DNA from 3 places in the Streptomyces sp. NBC_00442 genome. Region 2 is predicted to be linked to each of the others. Evidence: riboswitches for the same ligand, from Rfam matches in the RefSeq annotation. Region 2 holds a riboswitch; each other region holds the start of a gene.

Region 1 (6,456 bases), 5.8 Mb from region 2:
GGGGGAAGGTGGCAAGGGCCGATCGGCGGCGCACCCGGGCCTAAAGTCGGCAGGAGCACCGTGCACCACATGAGAGACTGGTCTAGACAACCGTCAGAGATTTCGAAGGGCAACACCATGGCTGAGCGCCGCGTCAACGTCGGCTGGGCCGAGGGCCTGCACGCCCGCCCCGCGTCCATCTTCGTCCGTGCCGCCACGGCCGCCGGAGTCCCCATGACGATCGCCAAGGCCGACGGCAACCCGGTCAACGCCGCGTCGATGCTCGCGGTGCTCGGCCTGGGCGCGCAGGGCGGCGAGGAGATCGTGCTGGCCTCCGACGCCGAGGGCGCGGACGCCGCGCTCGACCGTCTGGCCAAGCTGGTCGCCGAGGGTCTTGAGGAACTCCCCGAGACCGTCTGAGCCGGCCGGCAGCACATCGGAGGACCGCGGGACCCGGATCCGGGCCCGGCGGTCCTTTCGTCTTCCTGCGCGCCCGCACGTTCCGGGCGCCGGAATGCCGCCGCTCCCTCGGTGTCGGCTGTTCATATACGGCTTGCCCGGGTACGGCTTGTCGTCCGGGTACGGCCTGTCCGAGTACGGCCTGTCCGAGTACGGCCTGTCCGAGTACGGCCTGTCCGAGTACGGCCTGTCCGGGTACGGCCTGTCCGGGTACGGCCTGTCCGGCGTGGCCCTTACGCGCGGGCGTCCGCGGTGCTGGCGCCGTGCCGCGGCGGCGCGGGGCGGCGCAGCCGGTGGGCCGGCAGGGAGCGCTCGGCGTGCTGGGCCGTGAGGGCACGGGCGCGTTCGGCGTCGTGCCGGGCCACCGCGTCGGTGATCGCGCCGAGCAGGGCCCATGCCTCGGCCGGGCGGGCCGGCGGTTCGACGACGTACATCCAGGCGACCTTGTGCCGCAACTGCGCGAGCAGCGCGATGAGTCCGGGGCTCGCGGAGGCCTGGGCCAGCGTCTCGTGGAACCAGCCCCACAAGGAGCGCGGATCCTCCCCCCGGCCGCGGCCCGCCCGCCCCTGACCCAGCCTCACCAGGCCGCTCAGCACCCGGAGATGGGCCTCGTCGCGGCGTTGGGCGGCCCGCGCCGCGGCCAACGGCTCCAGGAACAGGCGCAGTTCGAGGAGGTCGGCGGCCTCGCGGTCGGTGAGTTCGGCGACATGGGCGCCGACGTGTCTGCGGGTGGTGACGAACCCCTCGGACTCCAGCGTGCGCAGGGCCTCGCGGACCGGGACGCGGGACACCCCGTAACGGCGCGCGAGGGCTTCTTCGGCGAGTCTGCGGCCGGGCTCGAAAACGCCCGAGACGATGTCGTCGCGGATCGCCGCGCCGATGGAATGCGCCGGAACACGCACGTCCGAACCTCCGCCTGGATTCCCGCCGGATCGCGGTCGGGCGACGCCCGAGCGGCGACTGTATCGACGCCGTGTTACTTCCGGATGACGGCCGGGACCCGCGGACGCCTTCGGGCCAACGGCGAAGACCCCCGGCGCGATGCCGGGGGTCTTCGGTGTGCGCGGAGGCCGAGGCGCCTCAGACGCTCACGCCGTGCGACCGCAGGTAGGCGATCGGGTCGATGTCCGAGCCGTACTCCGGGCCGGTGCGGGCCTCGAAGTGGAGGTGCGGGCCGGTGGTATTGCCGGTGTTGCCCGAGAGGGCGATCTGGGTGCCGGGCTCCACGGACTGGCCGACGGAGACCTGGATGACCGAGAGGTGGCCGTACTGCGTGTACGTGCCGTCGTGCATCTTGATCACGACGTTGTTGCCGTACGCGCCGCCCGCGCCGGCCTCCACGACGGTGCCCAGACCCACGGCGTGCACCGGGGTGCCGATGCCCGCGTGGAAGTCGATGCCCGTGTGGCTGCCGGAGGACCACAGCGATCCGCCGGTCTTGTAGCCCGTGGACACATAGCTGTTGGCTATGGGGGCGACAAACGTGTTGAGGCGCTTGCGCTCGGCCTCGCGCGCGGCGCGCTCCTTGGCCTCGCGGGCCTCCTGGGCGCGCTGCTCGGCCCTGCGCTTGGCCTCGGCTTCGGCCTCCGCCTTCGCCTTGGCCTTCGCGGCCGCCTGCTTCTGCGCGTCGGCCTGGGCGCCGAGCTGGTCGGCGAGGGTGTCGCCGATGACGATGGCCTGGGTGAGGCCGGTGTCGGTGGTGGTGCTCGGGGCGGCGACGGCCGGGGAGGCGAGGGTGCCTACGACTCCGGCGGTGGCGAGGGTGGCGATGCCCGCGATGTTCGCGCTGCGGCGCGTCATCCGGCTGGGCGCGCGATGTTTCCCGGTGGCACGGGTGAACGCCATGGAGCGGCGGTGTCCTTTCCTTCCATCTCGCCTACCGGGTTAGCTGACGGGTTCGGAGCAGGAAGGTCTCCTACGGGCTCCCCCGCGGGCGGGGGCGTCCGATTCACCCCAGGGACTGAGTGGGTCCCCGGCTCCCCTGGCTCGCGCCATCGGGGACTCGGCGATCACTGTCCGGTGCCGCGGCTGCGACGGGTGGTGACGGACAGCGCGATTGACGCTAGACGGCTGATCTTTCAATCACCAAACAGACGCCGGTTTTTGTTGCGCACGCCACATGACAGACAGGCAACCTCTCCAATAAACCGGACATATGGGGGGACCCCGGAGGCGCGTGCGCCACCGGGGTCCCGTATGCCCCGGAAGTACGGGGCTCGACGACGCGTCAATCAGCCCGTGACGACGCTCACTTCACCGATTCCGAGCGCCCGCACCGGCTCCGCGATCTGCGCCGCGTCGCCCACGAGCACCGTGACGAGCCGGTCGGCCGGGAAGGCGTTGACGACGGCCGCCGTCGCCTCCACGGTGCCGGTCTCCGCGAGCTGCGCGTACAGCTGGGCCTGGTAGTCGTCCGGCAGGAACTGCTCGACCTGGTCGGCGAGGGTCGCCGCGACCGCCGCCGCGGTCTCGTACTTGAGGGGCGCGACACCCACCAGGTTCTGCACGGCGCTCTCGCGCTCCGCGTCCGTCAGACCCTCGGCGGCGAGCTTGCGCAGCACCTTCCACAGGTCGTCCAGGGCGGGCCCGGTGTTCGGGGTGTCGACCGAGCCGCTGATGGCGAGCATCGCGGCGCCGCCCTCCGGCCCCGAGCGCAGCACCTGGCCGAAGGAACGCACCCCGTAGGTGTAGCCCTTCTCCTCGCGCAGCACGCGGTCCAGGCGCGAGGTCAGGGTGCCGCCCAGGCAGTACGTGCCGAGCACCTGGGCCGCCCAGACCCGGTCGTGGCGGTCGGGGCCGATGCGACCGATGAGCAGCTGCGTCTGGACCGCGCCGGGGCGGTCCACGATGACGACCCTGCCCCTGTCGTCGGCGGTGATCGGCGGGACGGGGCGCGCCTTCGCGGTGTTGCCGGTCCAGGCGCCCAGGGTGTCCGCGAGGATCGCGTCGAGGTCGGTGCCCGACAGATCGCCGACGACGACGGTGACGGCCGTGGCGGGACGCACGTACGCCTCGTAGAAGGCACGCACCGCGGCCGCGTCGATCGCGGCGACCGTCTCCTCGGTGCCCTGGCGGGGCCGGGAGATGCGCGCGGTGGCGGGGAAGAGCTCCTTGGAGAGCTGCTTGGCGGCGCGGCGGGCCGGGTTGGCCTGCTCGTGCGGGATCTCGTCGAGCCGGTTGGCCACCAGCCGCTCGATCTCGGCGTCGGCGAACGCGGGGGCGCGCAGCGCGTCGGCGAGCAGCGAGAGCGCCTTGGGCAGTCGCGAGACGGGCACTTCGAGGGAGACCCGGACGCCGGGGTGGTCGGCGTGCGCGTCGATGGTGGCGCCGCAGCGCTCCAGTTCGGCGGCGAACTCCTCCGCCGAGTGCTTGTCGGTGCCCTCGGTCAGGGCGCGCGCCATGATCGTGGCGACGCCGTCGAGGCCCTCGGGCTCGGCGTCGAGCGGGGCCGCGAGGAAGATCTCGACGGCGACGACCTGCTGGCCGGGGCGGTCGCAGCGCAGCACGGTCAGGCCGTTGTCGAGCGTCCCGCGCTCGGGGGCCGGGAAGGCCCACGGCTTGGCCGCGCCCGCGGTGGGCTGCGGGTGGAACTCCATGGTCACGACAGCGTCCGTCACTGGCCCGCCTCTTCCTCTTCGTTGCCTGCCTCGGGTGCCGCGGTGGGCTCGTACACCAGGACCGCCCGGTTGTCGGGGCGCAGCGTCGCGGCGGCGATCGCCTTGACCTCGTCCGCGGTGATCTCCAGCACGCGGTCGACGGCGGTCAGGGCGAGCTGCGGGTCGCCGAACAGCACGGCGTAGCGGCACAGTTCGTCGGCGCGGCCGGCCACCGTGCCGAGCCGGTCGAGCCATTCGCGCTCCAACTGGGCCTGGGCGCGCTCCATCTCCTCGGCGGTCGGGCCCTCGGCGGCGAACCGCGCGAGCTCCTCGTCGACCGCGGCCTCGATGTCGGGGACCTCGACGCCCGCGGACGTCTTGACGTCCAGCCAGCCGAGCGAGGGGGCGCCGGCGAGGCGCAGCAGGCCGAAGCCCGCGGCGACCGCGCTCCGGTCGCGGCGGACCAGGCGGTTGTGCAGCCGGGAGGACTCGCCGCCGCCGAGGACGGTCAGCGCCAGGTCGGCGGCATCGGCCTCGCGGGTGCCGTCGTGGGGCAGCCGGTAGGCGGCCATGAGGGCGCGCGCGGGGACGTCCTCCTCGACGACCTCGCGCAGCTGCCCGCCGATGGTGCCGGGCAGGGCGCCGTCGCGGGGCGGCTGCTTGCCGTCGTGGGAGGGGATGGAGCCGAAGTACTTCTCCACCCAGGCCAGCGTCTGCTCGGGGTCGATGTCGCCGACCACCGAGAGCACCGCGTTGTTGGGCGCGTAGTACGTACGGAAGAACTGCCGCGCGTCGTCGAGGGTCGCCGCGTCCAGGTCGGCCATCGAGCCGATCGGAGTGTGGTGGTAGGGGTGGCCCTCGGGGTAGGCGAGCGCGGTGAGCTTCTCGAACGCGGTGCCGTAGGGCACGTTGTCGTAGCGCTGGCGGCGCTCGTTCTTGACGACGTCGCGCTGGTTGTCCATCGACTCCTCGTCGAGGGCGGCCAGCAGCGAGCCCATGCGGTCGGCCTCCAGCCAGAGCGCGAGCTCCACCTGGTGGGTGGGCATGGTCTCGAAGTAGTTGGTGCGCTCGAAGCTGGTGGTGCCGTTGAGCGAGCCGCCGGCGCCCTGCACCAGCTCGAAGTGGCCGTTGCCGTGGACCTGCTGGGAGCCCTGGAACATGAGGTGCTCGAAGAGGTGGGCGAGGCCGGTGCGGCCCTTGACCTCGTGGCGCGAACCGACGTCGTACCAGAGGCACACCGCGGCGACCGGGGTCAGGTGGTCCTCGGAGAGCACCACGCGCAGGCCGTTGGCCAGTCGGTGCTCAGTCGCTGTCAGGCCGCCGGAGCCGGCCTGCGCTGTGGCCGTGTGACCCATGGGCATGTACGTCCCTTCGTTCGCGATGTGCAGTACCGCAGTGTGAAGTACTGGCGGAGGAAGTCCTGGGTTGAGAAGTCCTGCCACTGTATGCAAGCGCGCGGGCACCTGGCGAAGTTCCCGGGTCGCGGTCGGCGTTGTCAGTGGGACGGTCCACAATGGTCGGCATCAGTGATCCGATCCGGTACGTGAAGGAGCAGCAGCCGCGATGGCCCGCCGCAGCACGAAGACCCCGCCGCCGCCCGACGACTTCGAGGAGCGGATCCTCGACATCGACGTCGTCGACGAGATGCAGGGCTCCTTCCTCGAGTACGCGTACTCCGTGATCTACTCGCGGGCCCTGCCGGACGCGCGGGACGGAATGAAGCCCGTCCAGCGCCGCATCGTCTACCAGATGAACGAGATGGGCCTGCGCCCCGACCGCGGCTATGTGAAGTGCGCCCGGGTCGTCGGCGAGGTGATGGGCAAGCTGCACCCGCACGGCGACGCCTCCATCTACGACGCCCTGGTGCGCATGGCGCAGCCGTTCTCGATGCGGCTTCCGCTGGTCAACGGGCACGGCAACTTCGGCTCGCTCGGCAACGACGACCCGCCGGCCGCGATGCGGTACACCGAGTGCAAGATGGCCGACGCCACCTCGCTGATGACGGAGTCCATCGACGAGGACACCGTCGACTTCGCCTCGAACTACGACGGCCAGGAGCAGGAGCCGGTCGCCCTCCCGGCCGCCTATCCGAACCTCCTGGTCAACGGCTCGTCGGGGATCGCGGTCGGCATGGCGACCAATATGCCGCCGCACAACCTGGGCGAGGTCATCGCGGCCGCCCGCCATCTGATCCGGCACCCGCAGGCGGACCTGGAGGCGCTGATGCGCTTCGTGCCGGGTCCCGACCTGCCGACCGGCGGACGGATCGTGGGCCTGGCGGGCATCAAGGACGCGTACGAGTCGGGCCGCGGCACCTTCAAGATCCGGGCCACGGCCTCGGTGGAGAACGTGACGGCGCGCCGCAAGGGCCTGGTCGTCACCGAGCTGCCGTTCACGGTCGGCCCGGAGAAGGTCATCTCCA
Region 2 (6,456 bases):
GCGGCTCGGGGGTGCCGCCTCCCGCCGTGACGTCCTCCGACGGGATGAAGGAGTCCTTCTGACGCCCGTTGAGGTAGCGGGTCATGCCGGTGATGCCGTCGAGCACGGAACCGACCTCGGCCACCGTGTCCAACGGGTCGGTCACCCACTCCAGGTTAGAGCCGCCCGAGGGACTGGCGTCGGCGGTCAGGTCGTACTTGGTGCCCCGCACCACCACGCCCTCGGGCCCGCGCCCCTTGCCGAGGTTCTCACCGAGCAGGGGCGCCTCGGGAATCTGGCTGGAGATCATCAGGCTCATCTCGGACGCCGCCCGCTGCGCGGTGCCCCGCCTGAACTCGGTCTGCTCCAGGCGGCGTTCACCGGCCTCGGTGAGGAACGCCCCGTCGAACCAGCGCGCCCTGAGGGCCTCGGGCGACTCCGCCTTCTCCTCGTCGGTGAGTTGCTTCGCCTCGGGTTTGATCGCCAGGGCGAGGAGCTTGGCATCGAGCAACCGCTCCCTGTCCGCGGTCCGTTGCTCATGGGTCGCGGTGTCGGCCACGGGATCGGCCACCCGCCGGACGTTCCACTGTGCCTCGAACTCGAATCCCACGGCCCGCTGTACGACGGCGGGGCCCGCCGGGTGCGGGTGCGACGCCCCGTCACATGCCCGCTGTACCGGGTCGGCCGTCGCCTCGGCACCGGCCGCGGGCTCGGACAGCGCGCGCGTGGCGTTCGCCTCCGCCGCCCGCTCGAAGGCGTCCGAAGGGTCCGACATGCTCAGGCCCCCGCCCGTGTCGGTGCCGGCCACGGGTCCTTGGCGCTGCTGGATGACATGGGTGAGCTCGTGGGCGAGGGTATGGCGGTCGGCACCACCCCGGCCCACCACGACATGGCTTCCGGAGGTGTAGGCACGGGCGCCGATCTCGGCCGCCGAGCGCTGCGCCGCGACGTCGTTGTGCACCCGGACGTCCGCGAAGTCGGCGCCGAGCCTGCTCTCCATGTCGGCGCGCACCTCCGAAGCCAGGGGTTGACCGGACCCGCGCAGCACGTCGTGGACGGAGGAGCGCTGCACATCGTGGCCGGAGGACCGCACGGCCGCGGCACGCTGGGCGACAAGTCCGGCCACCGCGGCGTTCCCGGCGGACCGCTGGAGGGCGAGCACCTGCGCGGGGCTGAACCCCGCGGCCGCCCCGCCAGGTCCCCGTAGTGCCGCCTCGTCGCGCTCACCCGCCCGCGGCACGGGCCCGCCGGGCGTGGCGGATCGGCCCTGCTGGCTGTCCTGGGCGTGCACGTGAACCCCTTTGGTGGTGGGACGCGATGTCCGGCCGTACGTGCATATCACCGTGGGGGTACGCCGGTGAAGGTACGGAAGGGCAGCCGCAGGGGCACCGACGGGGCGCTCGCGGTGTGATGGGCGAAGAGCGTCACCGCGCCACGGACCCGTCCAACTGGATTCGCCTCAGCGGTGATTGATGTCGGTCTCCGGGGGCGGTGCGAACGGCGCGGTGAGCGCCGCCTCCTCGACCGTCGCGACCGGACGGACCAGCGCGTCGAGCCCACCCGCGGCGAGCACCCGCAGATGCCATGGCCGTACGCACACCACGCCGAGCCGGCCGCCGCGCTCCCGGATCCTGCGGTGCGCCCGGAAGAGCAGCGTGAGGACGGCACAGTCGAAGAATTCCACGGGCCGCAGGTCCACGACCACGCGGGCGCCGGGCGGCTGGGTGGCCGCGTCGAGATGCACCCGTACGTCGGGGGCGCTGGCCAGGTCGACGGTGCCGTGGACCTCGACGACCGTGACTCCCCGGACCAGATGGGTACGGGCGTGGCGGCACCGCTCCGGAAGCAGGCCGGGCGGGAGCGGCACGGGGGCCGAGACGGACGGCCGAGCGGTGGTTCCCATGGCAGCTCCCGGTCCAGCAAGGGCCCCCGGGGGGTGCGGGGGGGCACGGTAATCGGGCAGTCACCGTGGTCCGGGTGACGCCTTACCACCCTAGGAACAAGCACGCCTGCAGAAACGTGCAGCCTTGAGATTGTTCATCCCGGCGGGTGAACCGAAGTTGCGCCGCCGCCGCGCGGAGGCCCGACGGTACGGCCGGACGCCCTCCTCACGTCGAGGGCGTCCGGCCGTCTTGCGTGTTCGGTCCGCGGCAGCGGGCTCAGTAGGCGCCGAAGACGTTGTCGATCGAGCCGTAGGTCTTGGCGGCGTAGTTGCACGCCGCGGTGATGTTGGCGATCGGGTCGTAGAGGTCCGTGGAGGTGCCGGGCACGTGGAAGGCGGTGAACGTGGGCTGGATGACCTGGAGGAGTCCCTTGGAGGGGGTTCCGGCCACCGCGTTGGAGTCCCAGTTGTTGATCGCCATGGGGTTGCCCGAGGACTCCCGCATGACGTTGCGGTAGATGCCGTCGTAGGTGCCGGGGATGCCCTGCTGGGCCATGATGGCGAGCGACTGCTTGATCCAGCCGTCGAGGTTGTTGGTGTAGGAGGCCGTGCTCGCCGTGGTGAGGGTGGCCGGGCGCGCGGAGCGGTCGGCCCGGTCGGCCGAGGCGTCGCGCGCGGTCGTGGCGGCGGCCGGGGCCGGGCCACCGACGGTGAGCCTGATGCCGGGGCGGATCACGGCGGGGTTGCTGCCGATGACGCTCCGGTTGTCCTGGTACAGCTGCTTCCAGCCACCGCTCACCTTGAGGGCGTCGGCGATCCGGGAGAGCGAGTCGCCCGAGACGACGTCGTAGCTCAGGGGAGCCGCCTTCACCGCCGTGACCGACTTGGCGGCCGCGGCGACGCTCGCCACCGTGGCGGTGTGGACCGACGCGGGCGCGGCGGCGGCCGTGGTCGCGCCGATCACCGGCATGGCGAGTACGGCGCCGCCCGTACCGGCGACGGCGAGGCCCCGGCTGAACGAGCGGGACTTGGGGCGGCGGTGCTTGCCCTTTGCAGGCATGGTTTTTTCCTCTCCGTCGCCTGCGAGGTGAGCTGTCGGGTTCGGACGGGAGATGTCCGGCCGCGATGCACGCGACTTCACCCCAGCCGTTCCGGAAATCCGGACCGGCGGCTTACCTGGGTCCCCCGCTCCTGCCCTACGTGTCTGGGAGGTACCGGACGGTGGCAGGATTCGGCGTTCCATCCGGATTGACGGTGAACGTAAACGAAGGGGCCGAGCGGAAACAAGGCCAGAATTCATTGCGCATGATCCGGAATATTGATCCACGGAAATCCATGCCCCTGGGACACCCCCGCCGAATCCGTCAACTCTCTTGAAAATGAACCCGAATGACCCTGGGGAGCTTTCCTGACAGCCCGTCGGGCGAGTGACCCAATTCACTCGGCCATCCGGGAACCGAACGCCGTATTAGCAAAAGCGGCGAGGCCCACCCATTAGTCCCAATATGGACATTTCTCGGCGCGCGACGGTAAATCCCATAATGCTCCATTTCGGACACTAGGGACTTTTGTGTGCGCAGCCGACCGAGGGAGGGTGGGGGGGCTTCGCTCCGACGATCTCTGCGCGAGGTCTGCGCGAGGTCTGCGCTAGGTCTGCGCGGACTCGGTGGTGGCCATGGCCAGGGAGGGCCAGACGTCTCCTACCCCCGCCTTCCCGCCTTCTGGAGCACCGCGCCCCGCACCACACCGCATGCCGTCACGGACCCCCTCACACGGGGGAAGGGTCCTGGCGGCGGATCAGACGGCCTGAGACCATGGGCAATTCGGCGCCGCAGGGTCACCGCCGTTGGCTTGTCCCGCACAACTCGCGCCCCGACCAAGGAAGAACATGAACGACATCGCTGAATTCAAGAACATTCCGCCGACCACGCTCGCCGATCTCCTCGGGCGCAAGCAGGTCATGGATATCGGAATTCGCCCTTTGTGGTCACCGGTTCCGCGGGTCGCCGGTCCCGCATTCACCGTTCGGTGTCCTGCGGGTGACAACCTCATGCTGCACGCGGCCATTCACCGCGCCGAGCCCGGTTCGGTCATCGTCGTCGAATCGGGCGACCTGGACTACGCGCTCGCCGGCGGAAACGTGTGCGCCGTCGCCCAACGCCGGGGCATCGCGGCCTTCGTGGCCGACGGAGTCATTCGCGATCTCGCAGAGGTACGCGAGTTGGGCTTCCCCGTCTTCGCCCGTGGCGTCATTCCCGTGCCGGGCGCCAAGAAGGCCGTCGAGCCGCTCAACGTGCCGGTGCTCTGCGGCGGAGTGCGCGTGAGTCCGGGCGATGTCGTGGTGGCCGACGAGGAGGGCGTCGTGGTCACGCCGCACGCCCGCAGGGAGCAGGTGCTCGTCGACGCGCGGCGCAAACTGGCCAAGGAGGCCGACGAGTCGCTCGACGCGTGGGAAGCGGCGCACCGCAGCCGCATCGACGTCATCCTGAGCGAAGGCGGATTCGAAGACTGAAGGGCGGTCAGGGTTGAGGGGCAGCACTCAACCACCGTGCACGCGGCGCGGGTTCAGGGGGGAAGCCCCCCCGCAGCCCGCCGGGTCAGACCGTGCCCACCTCGCGGACGAGTTCGAGGCCGAGCGCCCGGTCCAGATGGGAGAACGTCTCGAACTTGGCCCCCTCGGGCACCTCGGCCGTCGTCTCCAGGTCTTCCAGAAGGCGCAGGACGGCGGCGGTGTCGAGGCGGCCGTCCAGGGCGGCGCGTGCCGCGGCCTTGAGGTCGGCGGGGATCGGCTTGGACGGCCGTGCGGCCCAGTGCGCCACGGCGCGCCGCCACCGGCTCAGTGTGACCGCCGCTTCGCCGATCGCGCCGGCCGTGGCCGTGACGGGCTCCTCGTAGGCGTGGCCGAGCAGGAGCAGGCGTACCGCCAGTGGATCGAGACCGTCGAGCGGAGGCAGTGCTGCTTCGCCGATCCGCAGGCAGGCGCTGCTCGCCCCCTCGTACGTGCCGCTGGTGAGGTGGACGCCGGGCGGACCGCCGAGCGCTTCGGCGATCGCCGCCGCATCGCCCTCGGCGTCGGCCGGGCGGAGCCCGGTGGCGGCCGCCGAGTAGGCCGGTCCCGTCCACCCCACGAGCACGGCCCGGCCCCGCAGTTCGACGACGCGGGCAAGGACGTCGGCGATCAGCAGCACCCGAAGTCCCGTCCCCGCATCGCCGTCGGCGGGGGCATGGGCGCAGATGCGCAGCGGTCCGGGTCCGGCGAGTTCGTCGACGATTCTCAGCACGTCGCCGAGCCTAGGGGGTCCGGACCGCTCTGGACACCGGTGCGACACCGGTGCACGTCCGCCCGCACCGGCCGACTCCGTCGCAGCCCCGTCGACCGGCTTCCCGTGGACGCGGACGGGCCGCCCTCGACATGCCCGCTTCAGGCCAGCAGCGGCTTCAGGGCGCCGCCTCGGAGCCGGGTGACGAGCGGAGCCGCGTACCGGCGCGCGGACCACGACACCACGAACGCGACCACCCCTCCGACGACGAACGCGACCAGCACATCGTGCGGATAGTGCGCGCCGACGTACACGCGCGAGGCACCCATGACGAGTGCGGCCATCGTGGCGACGGCGCCGAGGCGGCGGTCCACGAAGAACAGGGCGACCGCCGCCGCCGCCACGACCGTGGTGTGGTTGCTGGGGAAGGCGTAGTCGTCCAGCGGCGGGCACTTCTCGATCAGGAAGTCGTGCGGAAGCGCCCGGCAGGGGCGCGGCTCCGTGAACACCGACTTGACCGCGTCGTTGACCCCGTACGCGAGCACCATCGCGACCGGCGCGGCCAGTGCCGCCGCCATCACCGGGGCTTCCTTGCGCCGGGCGATCCACCAGCCGACGAGCATGAACACCGCGAACAGGGCGACGCCGTAACTGGTGTAGGCGAACACGGGACCGTTCAGCCAGTGCGTGTGCCGGGCGAAGTCGGTGATGTCGCCGTACAGGCCACCGTCGATGGACGCCCCGTCCAGGGCCGACGTCGTGGAGGTGGGACTCGTCATGGGATGCGCTTCTCCGGAGGTTCGGTGGGGGCACGACGCGCCCGGCCGGACACGGGGCAGGCCGAGGAGGGGTCCTGCACGTGACGGCCCGGCGTGCGGGACATGAACGTCTACAGGCTCGTAGACGCTACAGGGTCGGGATCGGTTGCGTGGCGGGCACGGTCCGGTGCGCCTCGGCCCCGATCCGCCCCGTCGGCGGCGCTCAGCTCCACAGGGCGTGGGCGAGCGCCACGCCCAGGAACACCGCGCCGAGCCCGGCGGCCACGCTGACCACGACGTTCGCCGCGGCGTGGAACGTGGCCCCGGTCTCGGCGAGCCGGAGCGTTTCGTAGGAGAACGTCGAGTACGTGCTCAGGGCCCCGCAGAGGCCGGTGCCGACGAACAGGTTCACCTGCGAGGACGCGGCGCCCGCGGTGACCGCGCCGGTGAGCACCCCGAGGATGAGGCAGCCGGCTGCGTTGACGATCAGCGTGCCCCAGGGGAAGACGCCGTCGTGCCTCTTCTGCACCGCGCGGTCGGTGAGGAATCGCAGGGGGGCACCGATCATCGCCCCCGC
Region 3 (6,456 bases), 3.9 Mb from region 2:
GAGGCGTGTCCTTGTTTTCCATGTTCCCCCCAGGGAATGCAAGACGTGGACCCCGACAAGGCCGGGGCCACGCTAGCGCAGGGAGCAATGACAGGAACTTTGCCGATGAAATGAGGGTCACGGATTGATTCGATTGCGCCGCGAATGCCGGATGAGTCCACCCAGCGAATTCCACTCACCGAAATCCCCCGGAGTTCCGCCCCGGACCCCTGGGGGTCGCCCCCTCAGGGATGCAGCCCCTTGGACTGGAGCCACGTCATGGGGTCGATGCCCGTGCCGGACGGGGTGTGCACCTCCAGGTGGAGGTGCGGGCCCGTCACGTTCCCGGTCGCGCCGACGCGCCCGATCACGTCCCCCGTCGACACCTTCTGCCCCACGCTCACCGCGAGCGACGACTGGTGGCAGTACCAGAGCTCGCTGCCGTCATCCAGCGTGATGACCGTGCGATACCCGTACGCACCCGCCCATCCCGCCGACTTGACCGTCCCGGAGTGGACCGCCTTGAGCGGCGTGCCCGTCGGCGCCGCGAAGTCGAGGCCGGTGTGGTGGCCCGAGGACCACATCGAACCGGCCTCGCCGAACGTGGAGGTGAGGGTGTACGAGCCGACCGGCAGGGAGTACGCGGCGGCCAGCACGGCCAGCCGCTCCGCCTCCGCCTTCTTCGCCGCGGCCTCGTCCGCCGCCTTCTTCTCGGCCGCGGCCTTGGCCTCGGCGGCGTCCTGCTTGGCCCTGGCCTCCGCGGCCGCCTTCTCCGCCGCGGCCTTCTCGGCGGCCGCCTTCGCCTCGGCGACGGCCCCGGCCCTCTGCTGCTCGGCCTGCCGCAGGATGCGGGCGCGCAGCGCCTCCCCCGCGTCGGTGGCGCCCGCCTCGGCCTCGGTGGTGGTGAGCCCGGCCATGCTCAGTGGCGCGGCGGCGAACCTCCGGTCGGCCCTGGCCGCCGCGGTCTCGTGGCCGTCCGCGTCCGCGGCGTCGGCCGCGCCCCCATTCCCGCCGCCGTGCGGGACGAGGCTGCCCACGCCCGGCAGCGAGCCGAGGTCGGGCAGGTTGTCCGTGAGGGAGTCGGGCAGGGATATGGAGACCGGGGGCTTGGTCTGCGCGGTGGCCATGCCGCCGGCGCCGACCGCCGCGATGACACCGACCCCCAGGACGGTGGAGCTGCGGGCGAGCCCGCCGCGCTGCTTGGCGACTCTGTGCCGGCCCCGGAGCGGTCGTACGGACTCCTCGGTCGGGTCCCACTCCTCCCAGCTCTCGTCCTCGCCGGGCGCGTCCCCGTACAGCACCGCGGAGGGGGCGGGGGTGTCGAGGGCAGGCTCGTTGGACGCCATGGAGAGGCGCTCCTTTCCTTCCGTCTCCGCCTACCGGTAGCGGTGGGGATCCCCCCTGGCCCTTGAGGCCCGGGGGGAGGGTTCGGAGCAGGAAGGTCTCCTACGAGCGCCCATGACGGACGTCCGATTCACCCCAAGTTGGTGGTTCCCCGGTTCCCTTTCGGGATTCGGCGCATGCGCACGGTGCCGCCTTTGCGGCGGCTGGGACGGCCGCGCTGCGTTATCGAACGTTAATAGACAGCGGGACCGGATTCCAAGCCGTTCCCACTGATCGTTAACGACCTTGGCCCGGACTTAGCGGCGATTGCCGGGGCAAACCGGGCCAGTTGACGGCCCCTCACTGTCTCCTCCGTCACGCTCGCTTAAACATCCACATCCTGACGGTGTGTCAATTGTTATGCGCAGCGAGACCTTTCGGGCACCCACGGTGAACACCCGCCCGCGGTGAACGCCCGCCCCCGTGCCGCCTCCCCTACTTCACGATCTTCACCGTGCGGCGCCGGTCGGGCTGCCCTTCGGCCGGGCGGGCCACCGCGAGCAGCGCCATGTCGTCGCTCGCGCCGCCGCCGGTGTAGCGGCGTACGTCGTCGACGAGCGCGTCCAGCACCTCGTCGGGCCCCGGGAAGATGGCGCCCCGCAGACGCGCGCCGGGGTTGTAGAACACCCCCCGGTCGTCGCGCGCCTCGGAGAGCCCGTCGGTGTAGAGCAGCAGCGTCGTGCCGGCCGGGAAGGGGCGGACTTCGGCGCGGTCCGGCCACACACCGAGGTCCGACATGCCGAGCGGCAGCGCGGGCTCGGCCGGCATGACCGCGTCGAGGGATCCGTCCGGGTGGAGCAGGAACGGCTCGGGGTGGCCCCGGTTCACCAGGCGTACGGTGCCGTCGCCGCGCGGGATCTCGGCGAGCAGCGCCGTGGTGAACCCCTCGACGGCGTCGAGCCGGTCGCGCCGGGTGCCCTCGCGGGCCAGCGCCCGCTCCAGGCGCTGGGTCACCGCCTCCAGGGAGGACTCCTGCTCGGCGGCCTCCCGGAACGCGCCGATCACCACGGCGACGGCCTCCACCGCCTGGAGTCCCTTGCCACGGACATCGCCCACGATGAGCCGGACCCCGTACGGGGTTTCCTGCACGGCGAAGAGGTCCCCGCCGATGAAGGCGTCCGCCTGAGCGGCCTCGTACCGCGCTGCCACGTGCAGTCCGCCGATGCGGGACGCGGGCGTGGGCAGCACGGCGCGCTGCGCGGTCTCCGCGATGACCCGGGCCGATGCCAGCTGTTCGCCGCTGCGGCGCAGGATGCGGTTGATGACGAGGGCGAGTGCGCTCACCGTGAGCACGGTGAACAGTTCGCTCGCGCCTTCGCCGAGGTCGGGGAGGTCGTGTATGAACCAGAGCGCCACGACGGCGGCGACCGAACCGAGCCCGACGGCCGCGGTGCCACGCTCCGAGTAGAACGGGGCCGCGGCGACCGGCGCGCCCGCGAACAGCGCGGCGGCGGTCAGCTCGGGCGGGGTGGAGGCATCGAAGGCGAAGCCCACGAGAACCAGGAGCACGGGTAGCGCCCGTACCAGGCGCCCTTCGCCTTCTGCTCGCTGCCGCACCAGTCCAGACTGGCCCCTGCCGAGCCCGATGGCGACTCGGGCGCGCCCAACGGGGTGCCGGCCCGGCCGCGCGGGCCCCTCGGGTCGTCAACGCAGCCGGCACCGGTGGGGTCCCGGGCGGCCCCGGGCGCAGCTTCCTCTGGTGTGGCGGTGGTGGGCGTCCTGATCGGGTACGCAGGGCAGCTCCGCCCAGCCGCCGCGGTTGAGGCGGCACCCCGCGGGGAGCGTCGAGGGCCGGGCGGGCACCATCTCGACGGTGAGGGGCACGGACACGGGCATGGTCCCGCCCGGTTCCCGGCACCCGCTCAGGACCAGCGCGCAGAGGACGCCGAGGGCGCAGAGGACGAGCGGGAGCAGCGGCACGGCAGGCACATCCCGCCGCGCCGCTGCTCCCGTACGCCGCCGACCCGCAGCAGCCGTTTCCGTGTGCTCACTCATCGTGCAGGTGAGACTACTCCGCGCATCCGCCCCGCCCGGCCGGGCCGTCGGTGAGGTGGCGCTCCGCGTATACGGCGAGGGCGTCCCGCACGAACACGGCCGTGCCCTCGCCGTGCCGGTCGTAGGTGGCGGCGAAGCGCGGGTCGTCGACGTACATCCGGCCGAGCCCGGTCACGTACGACCTGCCGATGTCCGTGGTGGTGGACAGCCATGCGACGTGGCGCCGGGCGATGTCCTGGGCCGCCTCGCCGTCGACGGCGGCGCCGTCGGCGCACGCCCGGCCCCAGTCGCGGGCGATGTCGTCGTGCTCCCGCCGGAATCCGTGCCTCTGTTCATCGGTGAGCGAGCGCCACCAGCGGTCGCTCTTCTCGTAGGCGGCCCGCCCCCAGCGCCGGCTCACCTCCTCCTCGTACCGCGTGTGGTCGAACCCGTCGAACACTTCCTCGGCCATGAGCTCCTCTCCCTCCTCGGTCTTGTGCAAGGTGGTCCGTACGGAGGCGATCTGCCGCGCGATGCGTTCGCGCTCCTGTTCGAGCAGGCGCAGATGGGTCCGCAGGGCGGCCGCGGGATCGCGTTCCCCCTCCAGGACCTCGCCGATCACGGGCAGCGAGAGGCCCAGCTCCCGGAGGAGCAGGATGCGCTGGAGCCGGACGAGGGCGTCCTGACCGTAGTAGCGGTAGCCGTTGCTTCCGATCCGGCTGGGGGCGAGCAGGCCGAGTTCCCCGTAGTGACGCAGGGTCCGGCTCGTCGTCCCGGCCTTCTTGGCGATCTCCTGGATCGACCACTCCTTGCCGTTCACACCGGCCACGCTAGATCTTGACGTTGCGTCAAGGTCAACCACGGATCGCGGGAGTCCGGGCACGCGAAGAGGCCCGGCACTTGAAACAAGTGCCGAGCCTCTTCGTTCAGTAGCGGGGACAGGATTTGAACCTGCGACCTCTGGGTTATGAGCCCAGCGAGCTACCGAGCTGCTCCACCCCGCGTCGGTAAACACAACTGTACGGCATGGACAGGGGTGCTCCGAACCATTTCCGCGGCCGACCGATCGCGACCTACCGGCCCGCGCAGCAGGCGTCACCGGCCGTGCCGGGGTCGGCGCTCTTGCCGAGGGTGTCGGCGTCGGCCTTGACGACATAGACCTCCCACGGCTCCTTGCCGGGTCCGTGCACCCACACCTTGTCCTGCAGGGCATAGCAGCACGAGGTGTCGTTCTCCTCGAAGGTGGCGAGGCCGGCATCCTTGAGCCGGCCGGCCGCGGCCGCGACCTGGTCCGTGGACTCGACCTCTACGCCCAGGTGGTCGAGGCGGGTCTCCTGTCCGGGTTCGCCTTCGATCAGGACGAGCTTGAGCGGCGGCTCGGTGAGGGCGAAGTTGGCGTATCCCTCGCGTCGCTTGGCCGGTTCGGTGCCGAACAGCTTCGAGTAGAAGGTGACCGACGCTTCGAGGTCGCTGACGCGCAGGGCGAGCTGTGCACGGGACATGGCGGGGACTCCATCCATCTGAATCGATGTCTGTCGATGTCTGTCGATGTCTGTCGATGCAACGTTGCGCCTTGTATCGACACCTGTCAACATAGAAGGATGTCGAAACAAGAGCTCGTGGTACTCGGCCGGACCGACGAGACCGGCACCTGTTGCCCCGGACTGCTGACCGCCCCCCTCGACGAGGGACAGGCCGTAGAACTGGCGAAGGTGTTCAAGGCCCTGGGCGACCCGGTGCGGCTGCGCCTGCTCTCGCTCATCGCCTCGCGCGCCGGCGGCGAGGTCTGCGTCTGCGATCTGACCCCCGCCTTCGACCTGTCTCAGCCGACGATCTCGCATCACCTCAAGCTGCTTCGGCAAGCCGGCCTCATCGACTGCGAGCGGCGCGGTACGTGGGTCTACTACTGGCTGCTGCCCGAGATGACCGACCGTCTCGCCGGCCTCCTGACCCGCCCGGCCGGCGAGCCCCTGCCCGCGCCCGCCGAGGTGACCGCGTGAGCGTCGCCCCCGAGCGGGCGGTCGCCGGCCGTTTGTCGTTCCTCGACCGCTACCTAGCCGTGTGGATTCTCGCCGCGATGGCACTCGGCCTCGGGCTGGGCCGCATCGTGCCCGGCCTCGGGGACGCGCTCGCCCAGGTCACCATGACCGGCGTATCGCTGCCGATCGCGCTCGGCCTGCTCGTGATGATGTACCCGGTCCTCGCCAAGGTGCGGTACGACCGGATCGACACCGTCACCCGCGACCACCGGCTGCTGCTGCCCTCGCTGCTCCTGAACTGGATCGTCGGGCCGGCGCTCATGTTCGCGCTGGCGTGGCTGCTCCTGCCGGACCTGCCCGCGTACCGTACGGGCCTGATCATCGTGGGGCTGGCGCGCTGCATCGCCATGGTGATCATCTGGAACGACCTGGCCCGCGGTGACCGCGAGGCTGCCGCCGTCCTGGTCGCGCTGAACTCGGTGTTCCAGGTGATCGCGTTCTCGGCCCTCGGCTGGTTCTACCTGTCCGTGCTGCCCGGGTGGCTCGGCCTTGAACAGGCCGGGCTCGACGTGTCCGTGTGGGAGATCGCCCGAAGCGTGCTGATCTTCCTCGGCGTCCCGCTCGTCGCCGGCTACCTCACGCGCCGGATCGGCGAGAAGGTCAGGGGCCGCACCTGGTACGAAGCGGAACTGATCCCGCGCCTCGGCCCGTTCGCCCTGTACGGGCTGCTGTTCACGATCGTCGTCCTGTTCGCGCTGCAAGGCGACGCGATCACCTCACAGCCGCTCGACGTCGTCCGTATCGCGCTGCCGCTGCTCGTGTACTTCGCGATCATGTGGGCCGGCTCGATGGGAGTCGGCCGCGCCGTGGGCCTCGACCACCCGCGGGCGACGACGCTCGCGTTCACCGCCGCGGGCAACAACTTCGAGTTGGCCATCGCGGTGGCCATCGCCACGTTCGGCGCCACGTCCGGGCAGGCCCTCGCCGGCGTCGTCGGCCCGCTCATCGAGGTACCGGTGCTGATCGGCCTCGTCCACGTCGCGCTGTACGCCCGCCGCTTCTTCACCACCGCTCCCCTGCCGCTGACCGAGGAAGACCCCGCCCATGCCTGACGCCGCCCTGCCCTCCGTGCTGTTCGTCT

What was found. A riboswitch is a leader RNA that binds a small molecule or an ion and turns the genes downstream of it on or off. The one in region 2 is predicted to bind cyclic di-AMP.
Region 1: linked by a shared signal. The riboswitch ahead of OG432_RS06640 (M23 family metallopeptidase) and the one ahead of OG432_RS32970 (LysM peptidoglycan-binding domain-containing protein) in region 2 are both predicted to bind cyclic di-AMP.
Region 3: linked by a shared signal. The riboswitch ahead of OG432_RS15520 (M23 family metallopeptidase) and the one ahead of OG432_RS32970 (LysM peptidoglycan-binding domain-containing protein) in region 2 are both predicted to bind cyclic di-AMP.

The regions. Positions count from the first base shown of each region.
Region 1 is NZ_CP107918.1:1,491,437-1,497,892, forward strand. It holds gene OG432_RS06630 (HPr family phosphocarrier protein) at 118-399, shown strand; gene OG432_RS06635 (GntR family transcriptional regulator) at 672-1,340, opposite strand; gene OG432_RS06640 (M23 family metallopeptidase) at 1,519-2,283, opposite strand; cyclic di-AMP (ydaO/yuaA leader) riboswitch at 2,298-2,456, opposite strand; gene OG432_RS06645 (M16 family metallopeptidase) at 2,670-4,034, opposite strand; gene OG432_RS06650 (M16 family metallopeptidase) at 4,052-5,389, opposite strand; gene OG432_RS06655 (DNA gyrase/topoisomerase IV subunit A) at 5,598-6,456, shown strand, end outside.
Region 2 is NZ_CP107918.1:7,324,274-7,330,729, reverse strand. It holds gene OG432_RS32980 (eCIS core domain-containing protein) at 1-1,270, opposite strand, end outside; gene OG432_RS32975 (anti-sigma factor antagonist) at 1,439-1,882, opposite strand; gene OG432_RS32970 (LysM peptidoglycan-binding domain-containing protein) at 2,139-2,921, opposite strand; cyclic di-AMP (ydaO/yuaA leader) riboswitch at 2,924-3,108, opposite strand; gene OG432_RS32965 (RraA family protein) at 3,750-4,373, shown strand; gene OG432_RS32960 (hypothetical protein) at 4,459-5,142, opposite strand; gene OG432_RS32955 (phosphatase PAP2 family protein) at 5,283-5,900, opposite strand; gene crcB (fluoride efflux transporter CrcB) at 6,103-6,456, opposite strand, start outside.
Region 3 is NZ_CP107918.1:3,442,298-3,448,753, forward strand. It holds gene OG432_RS15515 (LuxR C-terminal-related transcriptional regulator) at 1-22, opposite strand, end outside; gene OG432_RS15520 (M23 family metallopeptidase) at 225-1,325, opposite strand; cyclic di-AMP (ydaO/yuaA leader) riboswitch at 1,338-1,508, opposite strand; gene OG432_RS15525 (PP2C family protein-serine/threonine phosphatase) at 1,798-2,919, opposite strand; gene OG432_RS15530 (MerR family transcriptional regulator) at 3,371-4,156, opposite strand; tRNA gene OG432_RS15535 (tRNA-Met) at 4,267-4,340, opposite strand; gene OG432_RS15540 (ArsI/CadI family heavy metal resistance metalloenzyme) at 4,410-4,838, opposite strand; gene OG432_RS15545 (ArsR/SmtB family transcription factor) at 4,938-5,336, shown strand; gene arsB (ACR3 family arsenite efflux transporter) at 5,333-6,427, shown strand; gene OG432_RS15555 (arsenate reductase ArsC) at 6,420-6,456, shown strand, end outside.